2 regions of the Clostridium sp. CS1-1 genome follow, and region 2 is predicted to be linked to the other one. Evidence: riboswitches for the same ligand, from Rfam matches in the RefSeq annotation. Region 2 holds a riboswitch; the other holds the start of a gene.
What was found. A riboswitch is a leader RNA that binds a small molecule or an ion and turns the genes downstream of it on or off. The one in region 2 is predicted to bind ZMP and ZTP.
Positions count from the first base shown of each region.

Region 1: linked by a shared signal. The riboswitch ahead of AC0N0V_RS11620 (formate--tetrahydrofolate ligase) and the one ahead of pflB (formate C-acetyltransferase) in region 2 are both predicted to bind ZMP and ZTP.

Region 1 is NZ_CM148680.1:2,470,914-2,477,694, reverse strand. It holds gene AC0N0V_RS11640 (hypothetical protein) at 1-437, shown strand, start outside; RNA gene ssrS (6S RNA) at 575-767, opposite strand; RNA gene ffs (signal recognition particle sRNA large type) at 851-1,115, opposite strand; gene AC0N0V_RS11625 (hypothetical protein) at 1,387-1,962, shown strand; ZMP/ZTP riboswitch at 2,081-2,165, shown strand; gene AC0N0V_RS11620 (formate--tetrahydrofolate ligase) at 2,351-4,027, shown strand; gene AC0N0V_RS11615 (hypothetical protein) at 4,506-4,640, shown strand; gene AC0N0V_RS11610 (GDSL-type esterase/lipase family protein) at 4,579-5,382, shown strand; RNA gene ssrS (6S RNA) at 5,392-5,584, opposite strand; RNA gene ffs (signal recognition particle sRNA large type) at 5,598-5,861, opposite strand; gene AC0N0V_RS11595 (DUF6143 family protein) at 6,011-6,568, opposite strand.
Region 2 is NZ_CM148680.1:2,766,709-2,773,489, forward strand. It holds gene AC0N0V_RS13055 (hypothetical protein) at 1-333, opposite strand, end outside; gene AC0N0V_RS13060 (MarR family winged helix-turn-helix transcriptional regulator) at 657-1,115, opposite strand; gene pflB (formate C-acetyltransferase) at 1,528-3,771, opposite strand; ZMP/ZTP riboswitch at 3,888-3,969, opposite strand; gene AC0N0V_RS13070 (GerMN domain-containing protein) at 4,245-5,327, opposite strand; gene AC0N0V_RS13075 (hypothetical protein) at 5,365-5,757, opposite strand; gene AC0N0V_RS13080 (LysE family translocator) at 6,009-6,710, opposite strand.

The sequences.
Region 1 (6,781 bases), 300 kb from region 2:
AGAGGATAAATGATAAATTTAATAGTGCATATGACTTTTTAATTAGGATTAGAAAGGCTGTGGAATTATATTGTGAATCACCAAATGATATAATAGCAAGAGGGATGACCGGATATTTTTCGGATTTTACAGAATATATCATAGATATTTGTGAAACTTACTTAGTGATTAATGATAGGTATAACCCAAGATTAAGTGGAGTGGACTTAGTTAAGTCAGCGGCAAGTTTTGGACTAATGGACGACTTTCTTCGTGATTTTATGATTAAATGTATTACTCTTAGAAATAGATTTACACATGATTATTATAAAAGAGATATTGCTGAAAAAGATATAATAAAGTTTTGTCATTCAGAAATAATATACTTAGATATATTCTTAGAAACATCTAATGATTTTATAAGACTAAATTATAAATTTAATGAATTTATAAAATAGAAATAAGTATGTTTTTAAGTTAAGTAAAAAGCGGATAGTCATCGGATAAAATTTGTGATAACATAATCTATACTAAAATTATGTTAAATCTAAAAAGCCAATGCTTAAAGAACTAAGCATTGGATTGATTTTTAATGTTTATATCCAAAATACCGGTACTCTGATTTTGATACCTATCTCTCGATAGGTGGGTGTCAGCATAGATGTTTCAATCGCCCATAATGCCGCAGGCGGACTCACAAACAGGTACATTTCTTCATCTAACTTATCGGACTCCCAAAGCATAAATGTAGGTTCAAAATAAGAGCTTAACGAGTATTTCAGAAACAGAGTTTATTAACTTTTGTACGTCATCCGCGAGGAGTTAATCATTTTAAACAAAACTTAGCTGGATGACTTATAATTTATGTACATCGTGCACCCACTGTTGACAATAACTCCACCCACGCTTCAGATCCAGTTAGCTCAAACCAGGTTTTTCCACGGCACTCAGAAGTTATCACTTACCGCTGCTTCCTTCCGGACCTGACGGATTTCATGAGCTTCTGCTGCATGGGACCCAATTCTCAATACCACTTTGATCAGGCAGACTAAGCAGTTAAAGCCTATAGTGGGAGTTCAATCCTGCTATAGCGGATTGCAGGTTACAGGGCACCGCTGGCTCCCCATCTAGCACGAATTTTATCTTTAAATAAGTTGTTTACTTGTTGTGAGATTATAATAACATAATTAATGTACCTATTCAAGGGGTATATTCATAGTAAATTTAGGTTATAAATCCTAAATAAGTCTCCAGCATTTCAAATATTGAATACAAATCTCATAAAACTAATAGAAAAATAGATGCCGAGCTTGCTCCTTGTTCATATATACTGAGTAGCAACTCTCAGAATGTCTCATATACTATTAATGGTGAGGTTTTAACCGTATCAATATAAAGGAGTATTATATGCTTAATAGACAATTTCCCTATTGTCCTTACTACATGAATCAGGCTACCTACCCATCCTTCGATGCAGAGTGGAGAAACATGGCACAAAGATTTGCAGCCATAAGTGGTACCGTTACAAGAATTGAAGATTTTTCTCCTAGTCCAAGTGATGTATCAGGAGGCTGCTATAAGTTAATGTCACTCGAAAGCAAAACCAGTGGACCAGTAAATTTTGTGATATCCCCGACAACTTACTTTGTAGATCATGAAGTAGTAGAGGTAGGAGATGTTGTAACTGGATTTTACGATGCAAACGCACCTGTACCTTTAATTTATCCTCCGCAATATCCTGCAATTGTTATGGCAAAAGACACAGGGTATGAAAATGTTACCGTAGACTATTTTGATAATCAACTTATAAGCAGCGATGGAAATCTAAAACTAAATATCGCCCCATCTACTGAGGTAATTCTGACAAACGATCAGCTTTTTAATAAATACCCTGGAAATAGAAATCTAATTGTTGTCTACGGAGCTACAACCATGAGTATACCTGCCCAAACTACTCCATATAAAATCATTGTTCTTTGCTAAAACAAGTTATTTACATTTACCAATTGACATAATTTACATTGTCGTTTAAAATATAAAATATAGTCAAAGAATTCACAATTAAATGCATGTTTAAAAAATAACTTTTATTTTTTAAACTGAAGAGTCACATAACTGGCGGAAGTGGAGTTTACCACAGGGAGTGTGATTGCAAAGTAAAAATGTCGACCGCCTGGGCAAAAGTCCAGGGGGTTTTATATTTTTTTGTAACTCCTGGACATCTTTAATTGAAGCAAGATCTTAATTCATATGGTGATTCTTTTGCCATATCTGGATTTTAGAGCTGCGAATGCATGGCTTACTTGGCGTAAGCCAGGTTAAAATAGAAATGAAAAAATAAAAGAAAAATAGAGATGGGGGTATTTTAAAAATGGTTTTTAAATCAGATATCGAAATAGCACAGGAGTGTAAACCACAAGATATTAGGGAAATTGCATCAAAAATAGGTGTTTCAGAGAACGACATAGAACTTTATGGAAAATATAAGGCCAAAGTAGATTACAACTTATTAAACAAAACGCCAGGAAAAAATGGAAAACTGATATTATGTACAGCAATCAATCCAACACCAGCAGGTGAAGGAAAAACTACTACATCAATAGGTGTAGCGGATGCTTTATCAAAAATAGGTAAAAATACAATAGTTGCATTAAGAGAACCGTCACTCGGACCAGTATTTGGTGTAAAAGGTGGAGCAGCAGGCGGCGGATATGCACAGGTTGTTCCAATGGAAGATATTAATCTACACTTTACTGGCGACTTCCATGCAATTGGAGCAGCTAACAATTTATTGGCAGCAATGATAGACAACCATATATATCACGGAAATACTTTAGACATTGACCCAAGAAGAATAGTTTGGAGAAGATGCGTTGACATGAACGACAGACAATTAAGATTTGTTGTTGATGGTATGGGCGGAAAAGTTAATGGAATGCCAAGGGAAGATGGCTTTGACATAACAGTTGCTTCAGAAATCATGGCTATATTCTGTTTAGCAAGCGATATCGATGACTTAAAAGAGAGATTAGCTAGAATAGTTGTAGGATATACAAGAAGTGGAGCTCCAGTAACAGCTGGACAAATAAACGCTCAAGGTGCTATGGCTGCATTACTTAAAGATGCATTAAAGCCAAATCTAGTTCAAACACTTGAAGGAACACCAGCATTTGTACATGGTGGACCATTTGCAAACATAGCTCATGGATGTAACTCAATAATGGCTACAAAAATGGCAACTCACTTTGCTGATTATGTAGTTACAGAAGCGGGATTCGGCGCTGACCTTGGTGCTGAAAAGTTCTTAGATATAAAATGTAGAATGGCTGGATTAAAACCAGATGCAGTAGTTATAGTTGCTACAGTTAGAGCATTAAAATATAACGGTGGAGTTCCAAAGGCTGAATTAAACAATGAGAACTTAGAAGCTCTTGAAAAAGGACTTCCAAACTTATTAAAACATGTTGAAAACATAACTAAGGTATTTGGCTTACCTGCAGTAGTAGCAATAAATGAATTCCCAACTGATAGTCAAGCAGAATTAGACTTAGTTGAAGCTAGATGTAAAGAGCTAGGTGTTAATGTTAAAGTTTCAAGAGTTTGGGCAAAAGGCGGAGAAGGCGGAGTTGAAGTAGCTAAGGAAGTAATAAGATTAATTGAAGCTGGAGAAAATAAATTCCAATTTGCTTATGACTCAGAACTACCAATAAGAGAGAAAATAAGAGCAATAGCTCAAAAGATATATGGTGCAGATGATGTTACATTTGCAGATCAAGCTAATAAAGAAATTGATGAACTAGAGAAAAATGGATTTGGAAAAACTCCAGTTTGTATGGCAAAAACTCAGTATTCTTTAACTGATGATCAAACTAAGCTTGGAAGACCAACAGGATTTAATATAACTGTAAGACAAGTAACAGTTTCAGCAGGAGCTGGTTTTGTTGTTGCAGTAACTGGAGCAATAATGAAGATGCCAGGACTTCCAAAAGTTCCAGCAGCTGAAAAAATTAATGTTGACAATAGTGGAGTAATAAGCGGATTATTCTAAAAATAATATAATAGATGTAGAAATATCTTAAGATAAAACTGGCTTAGTATTATAATATTAAGTCAGTTTTATTCCAATTTCTATGCAAGTGTCTTCAGTATATATACAAATTGAAGGCACTTTTATTATTTGTACAGTTAAATATTCAAAGTAAGAGATAAACAGAGTTCTTGGAATCAGATGGAGTTTTAACTCCACCTGATGCTTAGAAATCGTTATCCAGGGACGTAGCCGCTCGCAACGTACTCTTGTAGAAAAGCAGATATCCCAAATCTCCGATTTGGTGATAGTCGCTTTCACAGAGTGCGAGGGAGTATTAGAGCGGGTAGTCATCGGATAAAGGGCATTTGAGGCGTTTAGTAAGGAACTAGTGATACGATAACTAAAAGGTATTTAGGAATAATTATTATCGAAATATCCGATCTAAGTTTAGTTTCAGTTATGTTTATCCATAACTGTTTAAGATAAATGGAGGATTATGTACAAATATGTAGAATATTATGCAGTAAAGGAAATAAGTGAAATAAATATACTCTATACAGGAGACAAGTATGAAAAGGACAATAAGGGAAAAAACGAAAAAAAAGAAAAAAAGGATAAAAAGAATAAATAGGATAACAACCTTAATATTAATTACCGCGCTTATATTATTCAATCAATCAATTTGCGTAGATTTAGAAAAATCGGATAAGGTTGATAATGTAACTTCAAAAGCACTAGCAGAAAATGAAACTGTTAAATCTCAATTAAATAATATAAATTTAAGTAAAGATATCTATAGTGAGTATTACATAAATAAAGTAACAAGCTTTATGGCTTCAGATAGCGGCAAGGGAAAAATAGTGTTTTTAGGAGATAGTTTGACTGATATATGTGATTGGAGTGAATTATTCAATAGTAATGAAATAATAAATAGAGGAATTAGTCTTGATACTACAGATGGTGTTTTGAATAGACTAAGTGAAGTTACAAGGCTTAATCCAAAGAAGGTTTTTATTATGATAGGAATAAATGATATCGGAAAGGGAAGAAGTACAAGGAGTATAATATATAATTATAAAAAAATATTAGATTTTATAAAGGAGAATTCTGGATCAACTACAATATACGTTCAAAGTCTACTTCCCATAAATAAGGATATATTTAAAACTGCCACAAAGAATGAGGAGATAATAAATCTAAATAAGGAGCTAGCTAAACTTTGCGATAGCAGTGGAGTCAACTATGTAGATTTATATTCTCTATTTGCGGTAGAAAATAATAAACTTAATCCTGAATATACTATTGGTGGGCTGCATGTAAATGGTAAGGGGTATCTTGTATGGAAAAAGGCTATTGAGCTGTATTGTAACTAATATCTAAAGTTTATATCCAAAATATCGGTACTCTAATTTTGACACCTATCTCTCAATAGGTGGGTGTCAGCATAGATGTTTCAATCGCCCATAATGCCGCAGGCGGACTCACAAACGGGTACATTTCTTCATCTAACTTATCGGACTCCCAAAGCATAAATGTAGGTTCAAAATAAGAGCTTAACGAGTATTCCAGAAAATATAATTTATGTACATCGTGCACCCACCGTCGACAGTAATCTACTAACGCTTCAGACCCAGTTAGCTCAAATCAGGTTTTTCCACGGCACTCAGAAGTTATCACTTACCGCTGCTTCCTTCCGGACCTGACGGATTTCATGAGTTTCTGCTGCATGGGACCCAATTCTCAGTACCACTTTGATCAGGCAGACTCAGCAAATTAAAGCCTAAGTGGGAGTTCAATCCTGCTGTAGCGGGTTGCAGGTTACAGGGCACCGCTGGCTCCCCATCTAGCACGAATTCTATTTTTAAATAAGTTGTTTGCTCGTTGTGAGATTATAATAACATGATTAATGTCCTTATTCAAGGAATATATGATGGTAAGTTTGGGTTGAAATTCTAATTAATAAAAGATATTTATATTGAAGTTCAGACTTCACGCCATTTATCATCTTGGTTGTTCCCACCATCCAAATGCAACTATAGCTTTATTAAGTTTTGAACTTGATGATTTTAAAAAGACTACATAGTTCCCACAAGGGGGTATTATAAACTTCCCATCTTCCTCAGAAACCAAAGTTGTATTTGGAGGCACTATTCTTTTATATATATTGACTCCTCCTTGAGGAAGTTCATCGGTAGATTCTACATATCTAATTTGAACCTTATTCTTTGGGGGTGGTATTAAAGCTGTATTTGCTGGACTAATTTTATTTGATATTTTTCCTTTTCCAGGTGGATTAGTATTAAGCCATATTTCAGCAGTTAAATATTCATTGGAAAAATTAGAGATAGTGAAAACATTTACGTATAAATTTAAGTGCGAATTACATGGATTGAATAAACCAGCCCATGCATTTGAACCATTGCCTACAAATAAAGATTTTGTTTGTCCTACAAAATACTGACCTTGCAAAGACTTTTCTAGGGAGATAGGAATAGATACTACTTCAGGATACTTAGACTGTGTGTTAGTTGTGGTATAAATATCGTTTTCTTGCGTCATAGATTACACCTTCTTAAATTTATTAAATAGCTTGTCTAATAATAAAATAATAATTTAGTATCGTTCTAATTAGGATTTGGATTATTCTTTTATCTACAAATATATCTTTTTCAGTATATATTATGTATATCAGAATAAACTGTGCAAAAAGTTTGTATGATACATAAAGTATATAATTATTAGTGTGCTTATAAACTGCACAAGAAGTAAGGC
Region 2 (6,781 bases):
AACATAAACATCAGGGCATCCCGATACCGGAATCCAATAAGTGCTGACCTCTAATCCGCCAAACTCTTTCTTCATACTCATAGCTTGTTGGGTCTGTAAAGCCTTATTTGCTAAACAACCTCTATGAATCTCAGGTGACATCATTGACACGCACTTTTTTCCAACTAGTTCTTCAGTAATTATCCCCTTAATCTCTTCTGCATTTTTGCAAGCTTCATTCACTGCTAATATCTCTCTTGTCTTATGAATTAGCATAGCTGGTTCAGGGAACTTACTCCACATAAGGTGAAAAGCCTCAATAATTTTTGAATCTACCATTAATTTTGAATCCATAATATTAACCCCTCTCTCGTTTGTTTTAAAAATTAAAAATTATTTTGTATACCAGCCTAATCACATTTATTTATTGAGCTAGTATTTATTTAATTATATATTAATTAGTTGCTATTAGCAACCTTTTTTTGTGCAACATTATTCGCATATAAACCTATAACGGAAGTATCCTTTATAAACTACCACTAAAAATAGTCTTAATAATAAATTAAAGATTCGATTATTTTTCCAAATAGTCGAATCTTTATAGTATAGTTTCAATTTTAAGTAATACCTATAATTATAGTACTCTTGAATTATAAAATTATTGTTTCTCTAAATTACTAATCATCTTCCGTATTTAAATTTTTAAATATTTCTTTTAATGTCTTGATAGTTATTTCTAAATCTTCAGCATCAATGTTCTGTGCAGATATATCCATAAGCTTTAATACGGTAGGAATTATTTTATACTTTAGCTCCATTCCTTTCTCTGTAAGAAAAACCCTGTAATTTCTACGATCTACCTCATCGGTTCTCTTTTCAATCAAATCTTTCTTTATAAGCCTTTCCAATAAACGGGTAACTGTAGTTTTGTCCTTTAATGTTTTGTCATTAATGACCGATTGGAAAAGGCCATCTTCTTCCCACAATCGGTTCAATATTGCAAATTCTTCAGGTGTTATGTCATAACCTTCCTTTTTAAAAAGATACGCTAACTTTTTTCTCAAAACAAGAGATGCACGATTTATAACAAAACCTAAAAGATCCTCAATTTGAAAACTTTTAATCTCTCTTTCCATGTATAACCACCTTTATCTTTTTGACATTATTAATAATATTCTTCTTTTTTTGAAACACAACGTAAAATTCAGATTTGTATAGTATAGTGCTATAGCAAACTATTCATTTTTCAATTGTGACTTTGAATAAAAACTCTGCATATTATACATATACACTGAATCTAAATATTATAATATATTCAATCCGTAGTTTCTTCAAGTACCATTTTATTTTAAAACTTCCTTATACTTTTCCGTTCCCCTATTGCCATTATTATATCCACATTAATCCTTCTAAAATATGATTATACCTATAATTTTTATTTGACGCATAATCTTACAATACTAAGTTACCCATTGATAATTATAACATGTCTTTCAAGCTAGCTAATTAAGATTACTATTGAACCTTATTTAACTTTATTGTTATTACTTACATTGCTCCATGGAATGTTCTATTTATAACTTCTCTTTGTTGTTCCTTAGTTAATCTGTTGAAGTGAACAGCGTATCCAGAAACTCTTATTGTTAAAGTTGGATATTTCTCTGGATGCTCCATAGCATCTTCTAATGTTTCTCTTCTAAGTACATTTACATTTAGGTGGAAAGCTGCTTGTCCAAAATATCCATCCATCATATTTACAAGATTATTTACTCTGCTTTCTTCATCTTTTCCAAGGGCATCTGGTATTATAGAGAATGTGTTAGAAACTCCATCTTGACAATATTCTCTGTATGGTATTTTAGCTACTGAGTTTAATGATGCAAGTGCTCCATTTTCATCTCTTCCATGCATTGGGTTTGCTCCTGGCGCAAAAGCTTCTCCTGCTTTTCTTCCATCTGGAGTTGAACCTGTTTTCTTACCATATACTACGTTAGATGTTATAGTAAGAACTGAAAGTGAATGTTCTGCATCTCTATAAGTTTTGTGCTTTTTAAGCTCAGTTGAGAATTTCTTTGTTATTTCTACAGCTATATCGTCAACTCTATCATCGTCATTACCAAACTTAGGGAATTCTCCTTCTATTTTAAAATCAACAGCTATTCCCTGTTCATTTCTTATAGGTGTAACCTTAGCAAATTTTATAGCGCTTAGTGAGTCTGCAGCAACTGATAATCCTGCTATACCAAAAGCCATAAATCTTTTAATGCTTGTATCGTGAAGAGCCATTTGTCCTGCTTCATAAGCATATTTGTCATGCATGTAGTGAATTGTATTCATTGTATCAACATATAACTCTGCCACATACTCCATAACCTTATTGTAGTTTTTCCTTACCTTATCAAAATCTAAAACTTCGTCAGTGATTCTCTCTATTCCAGGTACAACCTCAATTAAACTTCCATCTTTAGCCTTCTTCTTTTCGTCAATTCCGCCATTTATAGCGTAAAGTAACGACTTAGCAATATTTGCTCTTGCTCCGAAGAACTGCATTCTCTTACCAACTTCCATAGCAGATACACAGCAAGCTATAGCATAGTCATCCCCGTATATTGGTCTCATTATATCATCATTTTCATACTGTATAGCATCTGTCTTTATAGACATTTCAGCACAGTATTTTTTAAAGTTCTCAGGTAATTTTTCTGACCAAAGTACTGTCATGTTTGGTTCTGGAGCTGGTGTTAAGTTACTTAATGTGTGTAGGAATCTGAAAGCTGTTTTAGTAACAAGCGGTTTTCCGTTTACCCCTACTCCTCCAATTGATTCTGTTATCCAGTTTGGATCCCCTGCAAATAAGTCATTATATTCAGGAGTTCTTAAGTGTCTTACCATTCTTAACTTTATAACAAATTGGTCGATTATTTCCTGAGCCTGCCCTTCTTTTACAAGTCCACTTTGTAAGTCCCTTTCTATAAATATATCTAAGAAAGTAGTATTTCTTCCAAGCGACATTGCAGCTCCGTTATTTTCTTTAACTGCTGCTAAATATCCAAAGTATAGGAATTGTACCGCTTCTTTGGCATTTTCTGCTGGTTGTGATATATCAATGCCATAGGAAGCAGCCATTTGTTTTAATTCTCCCATGGCGCAGATTTGCATGCTCACTTCTTCTCTAAGTCTTATAGTCTCCTCTGAAGATCCTTTTAGTTCTTTTAAGTCTTTTTTCTTTTGGGCAATTAAAAAGTCCATTCCATAAAGAGCTATCCTTCTGTAGTCACCTATTATTCTTCCTCTTCCATAAGCATCAGGAAGTCCTGTAAGTAATCCTACTGTTCTTGCTTTTCTTGTTTCTTCTGTGTAGGCATCGAAAACTCCCTCGTTGTGAGTTTTTCTATATATCTTAAAGTTCTTGTTTATATCTTCATTCATTTCATATCCATAAGCTTCAAGAGATTGCTCTACCATTCTCATTCCACCATATGGATTCATTATTCTTTTTAATGGGGCGTCTGTTTGGAAACCAACAATAACTTCATTTTCGCTATCTAAATATCCTGGTCCAAAATTGTTTATCCCAGAAAATTTGTTAGTTTCAACATCAATTATTCCTTTTTTAATTTCTTCTATTATAAGAGCTTCTGCTTTGTCCCATATCTTCTTAGTTTTTTCTGTAGAAGCTGCTAAAAAACTTTTATCTCCTTCATATATTATGTAGTTCTTCTGAATAAAGTCTCTTACATCAATTGTTTCTGTCCACTTTCCTGTTTGAAATCCTTGCCATTGTTTTTTCATAAAAAATGCCTCCTTAAGATTTAGTAAACTTAGTTCTTGTCATAAAATAGAGTTTTAACCCTATCTGATTCTTAGAACCTGTTATCCAGGAGGTACAAAAAATACAATACCGCCTGGACATTTGCCCAGGCGGTCGGCATTTTATATAAGTCACACTCCCTGTGGTATACTCCACTTCCGCCAGTTATGTGACCATTTAGTCTAATTAATAAAGAATACATTTTAATATTATACAATAATTCAAAAAATGTCAATTGATATCTTAATGACCTTTATAGTAAACCATTAATGTAAGGTACGCTATTTATTATACGAATTTATAATCTTCCTGCAATAGAAGATTTTTAATTAATCAAATTCTTAGACTATCCTTCAAATATAACTTTGTCTCCATCTCTTAGAAATATTTGAACATGAAAACCCCCATGAGAGTTTCAGAGGGATAATTATTTTTATTAAATTTTAAGTTTAATCTATTTAATCTCAATTGCATCCTCATACTTTACTTTAATAGATTCACCTTTTTTCATGATTATATGACCAGATTGATAAGGCTTATTATCTACTGTCAAAATGACCTTTTGTGAATTATAGTATTTACCAAAAGTATTTGCAATACTTTTAAGAATCATTTGTTCATATCCAGATCCACTATTCATATCATTTAAAAATGAACTATTTAAATCTATATAAACCGTGTTATCTTTATTTAAATATAAGCTGTTAATTTTTGTATTTTTAGAAAATACTTTTCCTAAATTATTATTTACTAAATCTTTGTAGGATGCCTCTAAAACTTGTTTTGTTATATCATTAGTTTTAAAACTTATATCTTTATTTTTATAATAAGTTTTACCATTATTAATATTAGGATAGAAAAAACTGATTCTTTGTACTAGTGAAGCATTTTCCTCAATCTTACTTAGCGAAGACGTTACTTCAAATTTTCCAGAGATAAATACTGATTTTACTAAACCAACATTTCTTGCATAGTAATCAATTGTTTTATCTTTCGGACCTTTAGTTTCGACTTCGATAGCTTTATAGCTCCCTGTTGGAGTTGCTATATCAACTGAAGTAGCAGTTATTGTTCTTACTCTTGAATCATTAAGAGTCCAAGTTGTACCTTTTACTAGTGGTTCCATTAAAAGAATTTCTTCTTCATCTCCCTTTACCCCTAAAAGGTTTTCTCTATAATATGCTTCCTCCCTTGATAACAATCTTGTTGCTTTACCATCCTTCAATTCAATAACCTTAGCTAGTACTGTACCGCCGTTGTCCACTCTTTGTTGGACTTTATTTTCTGATGTATAGTCTACATACACATTATATGACGCATATTCGTTTCCCTTGCCCTCATAAGTATATCTTGCATTATCCTTAATCGGAAAATAATCCTTAACTTTTAATACTTGAGATGTAGGCGTCTTACTTTCGCTATCAATATTATTGCTATTGCTTCCACTACTTGTATTATTATTTTTATTTGAGCTTGCACAAGCAGAAATTAAAACAAGTGGTAAAATTACACTAATTAATACAAAGACTTTTTTCATTTTTAACCTCACCTTTACAATATACTCTGTTTTTTGTCTAGCTTTTCTTGACAAATTCTTCTTTGCACCTCGGGCAAGTAATCCTAATCCTCCCCTTTCCTCTTGGCACACGAAGTTTTAATTTACAGTTTGGACACCTGTAAAAACGATGCGTTTTTATAGACTTTACTTGATTAACCTCTTGCCTTAATTTACTTATAATCGGCATCCACCATTTTAAAAATATCATATTTTCTTTCTGTCGCTTTGTAATATTGCGAGATAATACTCGAAATAAACCTAATCCAATTACAATATAAGCGATAATGCGTAGTCCCCAAGCCCCTGTGATTGAAGCTAACAAAGATATTACAACATAAGCTATTAGTAACGCCAAAGACAACTGGTCTGTGCCATATCTCCCAAGCATAAATTCTCTTAGCCAATTCATCCTTTTTCACCTTCTATTATTTTTTCTTTTTGTTATAACTTATCAATTTCTTTCTCAATATAATTGTTTTGTCTCTATAAATAATGAGTATTTTCTTAAACTTGTATGATTTATTATAGTCATAAAAGATTATTTTATCAATATCTCCTTTAAGCAATATCAGCCAATACTCTTTAATAAAAGTTAAGAGGAATGTCATTTGACATTCCTGCCTTTTCTTTCTTACTTCAAACCCTATTATTAAATTTCCTTTAAAATTTATGTAAATTATGAGGCTTAAAGTGAAGTATTATTTCAAAAAGCTTTGAATGTAAATAAGAAGGTCTAATGTATTTTTTATAGTTACCTATACTTATTATAAAAACTATACCTGAGAAAACTATTATAGAACCCATAACTTTATTTATACCAGAAACCTTTTTAGGATTTAAATAATTATTAAATCTCTTTGCACATAAAACAAGTACAATCCACCAAGATAAACTCCCACAAAATACACCGATTATCAAAACGGTTCTTGCAACTAATCCATGACCAATATTTTTAGAACCATAGCTAGCAAACACAAAAAGAAATGAAAATATCGTTGCTGGATTTGCTAATGCAATTATAAATGTGGTTAGAAAAGATTTAATAAGATTTTTCCCACTGGAAGTCTCCATATTATTTTCTTTTTTAGATAAAATAATATGAATACCAAATCCTAATAATATTATACCGCCAAACAAGCGAAGGTAATGCTGATATCTAGCAAGAAAACTGGTAATAAAGGTTAACCCGAAGGCAGCAATCCCTGCATAGATAGAATCTGCTGTACAGGAGCCTAATCCTGACATAAATCCAAATAGGGCTCCATTTGTAATTGTGATGTTCAAACATAAAGCACCAATCGGGCCCAATGGCATGCCCGTTATTAATCCAATAATGATTCCTTTAAAAAAGATATGTAGCATTACATTCACTCCTTACTGGACTGGACTAAGCATTAATTTTAAAAAGCCGAATGTTCAAAATTAATGTTGTC